DNA from 2 places in the Variovorax sp. RA8 genome. Region 2 is predicted to be linked to the other one. Evidence: predicted binding sites of a transcription regulator. Region 2 holds the regulator's gene; the other holds the start of a gene.
What was found. The regulator FNR, encoded in region 2, switches genes on or off when oxygen is low (the NO sensors DNR and NnrR bind a similar motif). The targets are predictions, from matches to a motif close to TTGATNNNNATCAA.
Positions count from the first base shown of each region.

Region 1: E5P3_RS11785 (universal stress protein) is a predicted target of FNR. The motif match lies at 1,717-1,730, and genes of this name have one in related genera.

Region 1 is NZ_LR594662.1:2,479,113-2,482,514, forward strand. Features, by position in the region: gene ppsA (phosphoenolpyruvate synthase) at 1-272, opposite strand, end outside; gene E5P3_RS11775 (universal stress protein) at 269-787, opposite strand; gene E5P3_RS11780 (dienelactone hydrolase family protein) at 971-1,600, opposite strand; gene E5P3_RS11785 (universal stress protein) at 1,858-2,682, shown strand; gene E5P3_RS11790 (ABC transporter ATP-binding protein) at 2,706-3,402, opposite strand, start outside.
Region 2 is NZ_LR594662.1:1,390,407-1,393,808, reverse strand. Features, by position in the region: gene E5P3_RS06680 (sulfite exporter TauE/SafE family protein) at 1-99, opposite strand, end outside; gene hemN (oxygen-independent coproporphyrinogen III oxidase) at 102-1,520, opposite strand; gene fnr (fumarate/nitrate reduction transcriptional regulator Fnr) at 1,641-2,357, shown strand; gene E5P3_RS06665 (hypothetical protein) at 2,338-2,583, opposite strand; gene E5P3_RS06660 (FixH family protein) at 2,589-2,849, opposite strand; gene ccoG (cytochrome c oxidase accessory protein CcoG) at 2,882-3,402, opposite strand, start outside.

The DNA of each region.
Region 1 (3,402 bases), 1.1 Mb from region 2:
ACGATCTCCCGCGCAAGCTGCGCGCGCCGCGCAAGATCATCGATGTCCTCGACATCCAGGCCAGCCAACGCATCCCTCAAGCGCGGCAGCGCGCCGGAGAGCTCCAGGGTGCGGCGATAGGCCTCGGCCGTGATCGCGAAGCCGTTGGGCACGTGCACGCCATGGGGCGTCAGCGCGCGGTACATCTCGCCGAGCGACGCGTTCTTGCCGCCGACGCTCGCCACGTCGTCGACGCCGATCTCGGAGAACCAGCGGATATAGGTGGCCATCATTCGAAGGCCAGGGCCGCCGTCGGCTGACTTACGTGCACCGGTTCTCCCGGCTGCGGCCTGGATTCGGTCTCCGGTGCCCGCACGAGCAGCACCGGCACGGGCGCATTGCGCAGGATGTGCTCCGCGCTGCTGCCCATGACGACGCGACCGACGCCGCGGCGGCCGTGCGTTCCGAGGACGATCAGGTCCGCGGGCCACTTGGCGGCTTCGGCGGTGACCAGTTCGTGAACCTGTCCGGAGCGCCTGTCGTACAGGACCGTGTCGGCTTCGACGCCGGCCGCCTTCGCGGCAGCCGTGGCTTGCGCGAGGAGCCGCTCGCCGTCCTCGCGCAGCACGCTCAGCCAGTCTCCGGCGTGGCCGGCATAGGCATCCATGGCAAGCGCGAACGAGAGCTCGTCGATCACGTGGATGATCCGCAGCCGGCCTTGCGTCAACTTCGCCAGTCGGGTGGCTTCTGCCAGCCCGCGCTGCGCCGTCGCGCTGCCGTCGAGGGGCACAAGAATTCGTTGGTACATGACAGGATCCCTTCAATCTCGAATGCAGAGGCTGTCAGTATCGGAACGTCGGCGCATCGCGCCTTGATCTGCCGCAAGCCAGCACCACGGCCAGGAGAAGTGGTGTCGATCCTTGCCTGCCGGGCTGGCGGTATCCATCGCCGACCATGACGACGACAAGCAGCTGCCGAAGCGGAGGTCCGATCAAGCGTCAGGACGAAGATGCTCGACGAACCACGCGCTGGCCAGTGCCGAGACCACGTCCAGGGCGCCGGCTTCCTCGAAGAGATGGGTGGCGCGCGGGACGATCTCGAGACGCTTTGGGCAACGCAGCTGTTCCAGGGCTGCACGGTTCAGGGCCAGGACCTCGGTGTCGGCCCCGCCGACGATGAGCAGGGTCGGCGCAAGAACCGCCCCCAATGCCTCGCCGGCGAGATCTGGACGCCCGCCGCGCGAGACGACGGCTTGCACAGCCTCCGGACGCCGCGCCGCCGCGGCCAAGGCCGCGCCCGCACCCGTGCTCGCGCCAAAGAGGCCGATGGGCTGGGGGCCGTAGGACGACAAGGCGTCGAGCGCATCCATTACCCGTTGCGCAAGCAGGGGGATGTCGAACACGTTGGCGCGTTGCTTGGCCTCCTCGTCCGTGAGCAGGTCGAACAACAGCGTGCTCAGGCCTCTGCGTTGCAAGACCTCGGCCACCTGCATGTTGCGACGGCTGCGGCGGCTGCTGCCGCTGCCGTGCGCGAAGACCACGATGCCGCGCGGCGGACCCACCAGGCACAGTTCCCCTTCCAGCCTTTGGGATCCGATCGACAAGGGCAATAGGTTCGGCATGGAGACTCAGTCCTGATCTTGCGCCATGGCGAGGCGAAGGCGTTCGAGATCGATGTTCGACAAGAATGCATCCTGCGGGTTGGAGGTCAGTTTGACCTGTGAACTCAAAAGGAGGTTTGCGCTGGATCAAGTGCCCGGCAGTTGGATGAAAAGGGAGCCATCGAATCGGCGTCGTGCGGTTTGATGCTGCGCAAAGTCAAGAGACGCCGCTCGCGTTAACTTGGGCGCTTTCTTCGAGGGTACTCAAGGAGCCGCTCATGCAGACACCCAAGACCATCCTGCTTCACCTCGACAGCTCCGCGCGGGCTGCGGAACGAGTCAAGATCGCGCGCCAGGTCGCCGATGCCTTCGAGGGCGAAGTCATCGCCCAGCCTTGCACCAGGTCGGCCCTGATGCGGTACCCGTATGCCCTGGAGGGCGCGGCCGAAGCCATGGCGATCATGGAGTCGCTCGACAAGGACTGTCGCGACAAGGCGTACGCGACCTTCAAGGCGGCCGGCGGCGAATCGCCGCGCCTGCACTGGGCGGAGCCGATGAGCGACGCCCCCTGGGGCTTTGCCCGCCGTGCCCTCTATGCCGACCTGCTCATCCTGGGGCAGCGCGACCCGGATGACCCTGCCCCAGGAGAGTTGCCCGCGGATTTCGTGCCCAGCGTTCTTGTCGAGTCCGGCCGGCCCGCGCTGGTGGTGCCCTATGCGGGGCCGGTCGCCACGGTCGGCCGCAACGTCCTGATTGCCTGGAAGGAAACGCGCGAGGCCGCGCGTGCGTTGTCGGCAGCGCTGCCCTGGCTGGTGCGCGCGCAGTCCGTCCATGCGGTCTCCTATGGCGAAGACGCCGAGGCCTCCCTGCGCAGCCTGCAGCGCTATCTGAGCGCGCAAGGGGTGGATGCCGTGGCGCTGCAACACGGCGATCCGGATGAGGACGAAGTCGGGGAGAGGATCCTTTCGAAGGCCGCCGACGTGAGCGCAGACCTGCTGGTGATGGGCTGCTACGGGCACAGCCGCGCGCGCGAATGGGTGCTCGGCGGCGCCACACGGTCGATGCTTCAATCCATGACCTTGCCGGTGTTGATGTCGCATTGAGCCGCCCGGACCTTGCCAGGCGTTCAGGCTGTCACCGGGGCGACGATGCGCCCGTCGACGAGTTCCACGATGCGGTCGCACCTTCCGGCGAGTTGGTGGTTGTGGGTCACCATGAGCACCGTCGTGCCTTGCTTCGCGCTGACTTGTCGCAACAGCGTAAACACGCCCTCGGCCGACTTCGTGTCGAGGTTGCCCGTAGGCTCGTCGGCCAGGATGAGCGCCGGATTCATGGCGAGTGCGCGAGCGATCGCCACGCGCTGCTGCTGGCCGCCGGACATGTTCGTCGCACGGTTGTTCTGCCATGGCAGCAGGCCCACCTGGTCGAGAAGCGCGCGCGCCCGTTCGTTCATTGCATCGTCCGCACGGCCGCGCTCGAGCAGCATCGGCATCATCACATTCTCCAGTGCAGTGAACGCTGAGATCAGGTGGTGGTACTGGAAGACGAAGCCGATCGCGTGGCCGCGCAGGCGTGTCAGATCCGCTTCGCCGAGTCCGCTGGTGTCGTTGCCGTCGATCCATATGCGCCCGGCATCGGGCCGGTCGAGCAGACCCATGATGTTCAGCAGCGTGCTCTTGCCCGATCCGCTCGGGCCCATCAACGCGCAGAATTCGCCGCGCGCGAGCGCCAGGTCGATGCCGTGCAGCACCTCGGTCTCGGCCGTCGTCCCCACGCCATAGGATTTGCGCACACCCTCCAGCCGCAGGACATCATCCGTTGCC
Region 2 (3,402 bases):
CCGGATCACGCCGGAGCATGCGGCACTGCACATGGCGACGCAATGCGGCCCGCCGACCAATCCCATCAGGAGCGCGGTGCTGGCCAGCGCAGCCTGCATGGTCAGACAATGCGCGAGAAGCGCGTTCGGTTGCGGTCGGCCTGCAGATAGCGATCGAAGACCATCGCGACGGCGCGCACGAAGAACCAGCCCATCGGCGTGACCTCGATCTCATGGTCGCGCAGGTGCACGAGGCCCTGCGCCGCGAGCGGCGCGAGCGCCACGAGCTCGCTGGCGAAATAGCGCTTGAAGTCGACCAGGTGGGCCAGTCCGATCGATTCATAGTCCACATGCCCCTGGCACATCAGCGCCATGATCACCGCGCGCCTCAGGACGTCGTCGCGCGTGAGCGCCAGGCCGCGCACGACCGGCAGGCGACCCTGGTCCAGGAGGTCGTAGTACTCCTCCAGCGTCTTGGCGTTCTGGCTGTAGGTGGCGCCGACCCGGCCGATGGCCGACACGCCCAGCGCCACGAGATCACACTCGGGCTGGGTGCTGTAGCCCTGGAAGTTCCGGTGCAGGCGTCCCTGCCGCTTGGCGATTGCGAGCGGGTCTTCGGGCAAGGCGAAGTGGTCCATGCCGATGTAGACGTAACCGGCCGCGGTGAGCGTGGCGATCGAACGCGACAGCATCTCCACCTTGGTCCTGGCGTCGGGGAGTTCGTCGGCGGCGATGCGTCGCTGCGGCTTGAAGCGCGCCGGCAGATGTGCATAGGCGTAGAGGGCGATGCGGTCGGGCCGCAGCTCGCAGACCTGCGCCAGCGTGCGGTCGAAGGATCCGGTGCTCTGGCGCGGCAGCCCGTAGATGAGGTCGATGTTGATCGACCCGAAGCCGAGTCCGCGTGCGCTCGCCACCAGGTCGAACACCTGCCCTGCCGGCTGGATGCGGTGCACGGCCTTCTGCACGTCGGGGTCGAAGTCCTGAACGCCGAAACTCAGGCGATCGAAACCCATCTCGGCCAGGCTCGCGAGTCGATGGCCATCGACCGTGCGTGGATCGATCTCGATCGACTGCTCGCGCTCCGGCGGCAACGTGAACGCGTCCCCGAGCATGGACAGCAGCTCGCGCAAACCCCCGTCGTGCAGGAAGGTCGGCGTGCCGCCCCCCAGGTGCAGCTGGGTGACAACCGCGCCGCGGCCGAGCTGCGCGGCCTGCAGCGCCACCTCGCGCGCCAGATAGCCGAGGTACTCGCGCCCGCGGCTCTTGTGCCGGGTGACGATCTTGTTGCAGGCACAGTAGTAGCAAAGCGATTCACAGAACGGAATGTGCACGTACACAGAAAGCGGCCGGCCATGCGCGCCGAGCTCGCTGCGCTGCCGCAGCGTCTGGGCGTAGTCGTCGGCCGTGAACGCCTCGACGAAACGGTCCGCCGTGGGATAGGACGTATAGCGCGGCCCTGGCACGTCGAAACGCCGCAGCAGACCCGCCGACGGCAGGACGAGCGATGAACCGGCAGGCGCGGCGGCAAGGGATGAGTTCATTGCGGTAGATATGGGAGGCACCGGCCCACTATGCAGGCAGGCCGCCCCGTCATCCTTGATGTGCATCAAGCCTCGGCTGTGCGCGGCGCCTGAGAATCGCTGCGAACCCCGACGCCATCAATGAAAGCCGAACACATCAAGGTCGCCTGCTCGAGCTGCAACCTGCGCGAGCTCTGCATGCCTGCGGGCCTGGAGCCGAGCGAACTGAAGCGCATCGACGAGATCGTGGCCACGCGGCGCAAGGTCCGGCGCCGCGAGGCACTTTTTCGCAACGGCGAGCCCTTCACCTCGCTCTACGCGATTCGCACCGGCGTCTTCAAGACCCGCGTGGCGACCGAGGATGGCCGCGACCAGGTCACCGGCTTCCAGATGGCCGGCGAGATCATCGGGCTGGACGGCATCGTCAACAACCAGCACACCTGCGACGCGATCGCGCTCGAGGATGCCGAAGTCTGCGTGATGCCCTTCCATCGCATCGAGCAGCTCTCGCGCGAGGTTCCCTCCCTGCAGCGCCACGTGCACCAGATCATGAGCCGCGAGATCGTGCGCGAGCACGGCGTGATGCTGCTCCTGGGCAGCATGCGGGCCGAGGAACGCCTCGCGGTCTTTCTCCTGAACCTTGTCCAGCGGCTGCACGCGCGCGGATTCTCCCGGTCCGAGTTCGTACTTCGCATGACGCGCGAGGAGATCGGCAGCTACATCGGGCTCACGCTCGAGACGGTGAGCCGGACGCTGTCGAAGTTCATGGAAGACGGCATCGTCGAGGTGGAGAAGCGCAAGCTGCGCATCGTCGACGCCGATGCACTGCAGCGCATCGTCAATCCGCCGGGCGGTTGAGCTCGTCCGCGCGCTTGGTGAGCAGCAGCGTGAGCGCGCTCGAGCCGGTCGCCAGCACCCAGAAGATGAAGAAGCCGGCCGCATAGACAGCCTGCCGGGACAAGCCGATATCCTCGCCGCCCCAATGGAGGTCGCTGGGGTCGACCAGCGCGAAAACCAGCAGTTCGGCAACGCTCGCCAGCAGGAAGGCCGGCCAGAGGATCGACATCCAGTCGTGGGACTTCATGATCTTCAACGCCTCGGTGCGGGCAGATCCGCGTCCGGCGTGGCCGCATGGTTGCGCCCTGCCAGCGCAGGCATCAGGTTCTTGGCGGCGAGCTCCTTGTTGATCTCGGCACCCCGGCGGTAGTAGTCCGGCGCCACCACCGGATCGGGCGTGCGCAGCGCGAGCCAGAGCGTCACGAAGCTGGCGACGATGACCACGGCGGGCCCGGCTATCACCATCCACAGCAGCGGGAACTGCCACCAGGGTTCGCTCTTCGGAGCAGTCATCGCGCAATCGTCCATCTCGTCTCCTTTGGAACTCAACGGGGCACCATGAAGGTGGCCTTCTCCGACACCTGCGCGCTGCCCTCGACGGAGCGCACGTCGAGATGGACGACGTGGGACCCTGCGGCGGCGCTGCCGTACGGAACCTGCAGGCGTACCGCGACCCAGCGCGACTGCGCAGGACCGACCTCGAGCGGCTCGGCCGGCGATACGCTGAGACCTTCGAGGCCCCTGGCTTCGATGCGGTAGCGCTGCGGCTGCTCGGTCGCGTTCATGATCTGCAGGCGGTAGACGTTCTCGAGCTGGCCGCCCTCGGCGATGCGCGCGAGCGATGCCCGGTCCCGCACCACATCGACCTTCAGCGGCGTGCGGGCCACCAGGCTCGCCAGCAGACCGATCGTCAGTGCGGCAAGCAGGCCGGTGTAGATCAGCACCCGCGGGCGCAGCACGCGGCGCAGCACCTGCCTGGGCGTCCAATGGCCGGCCATGCCGTTCTGGGTCGCATAGCGGATCAACCCGCGTGGTGTCTTCATCTTGTCCATCACGGTGTTGCAGG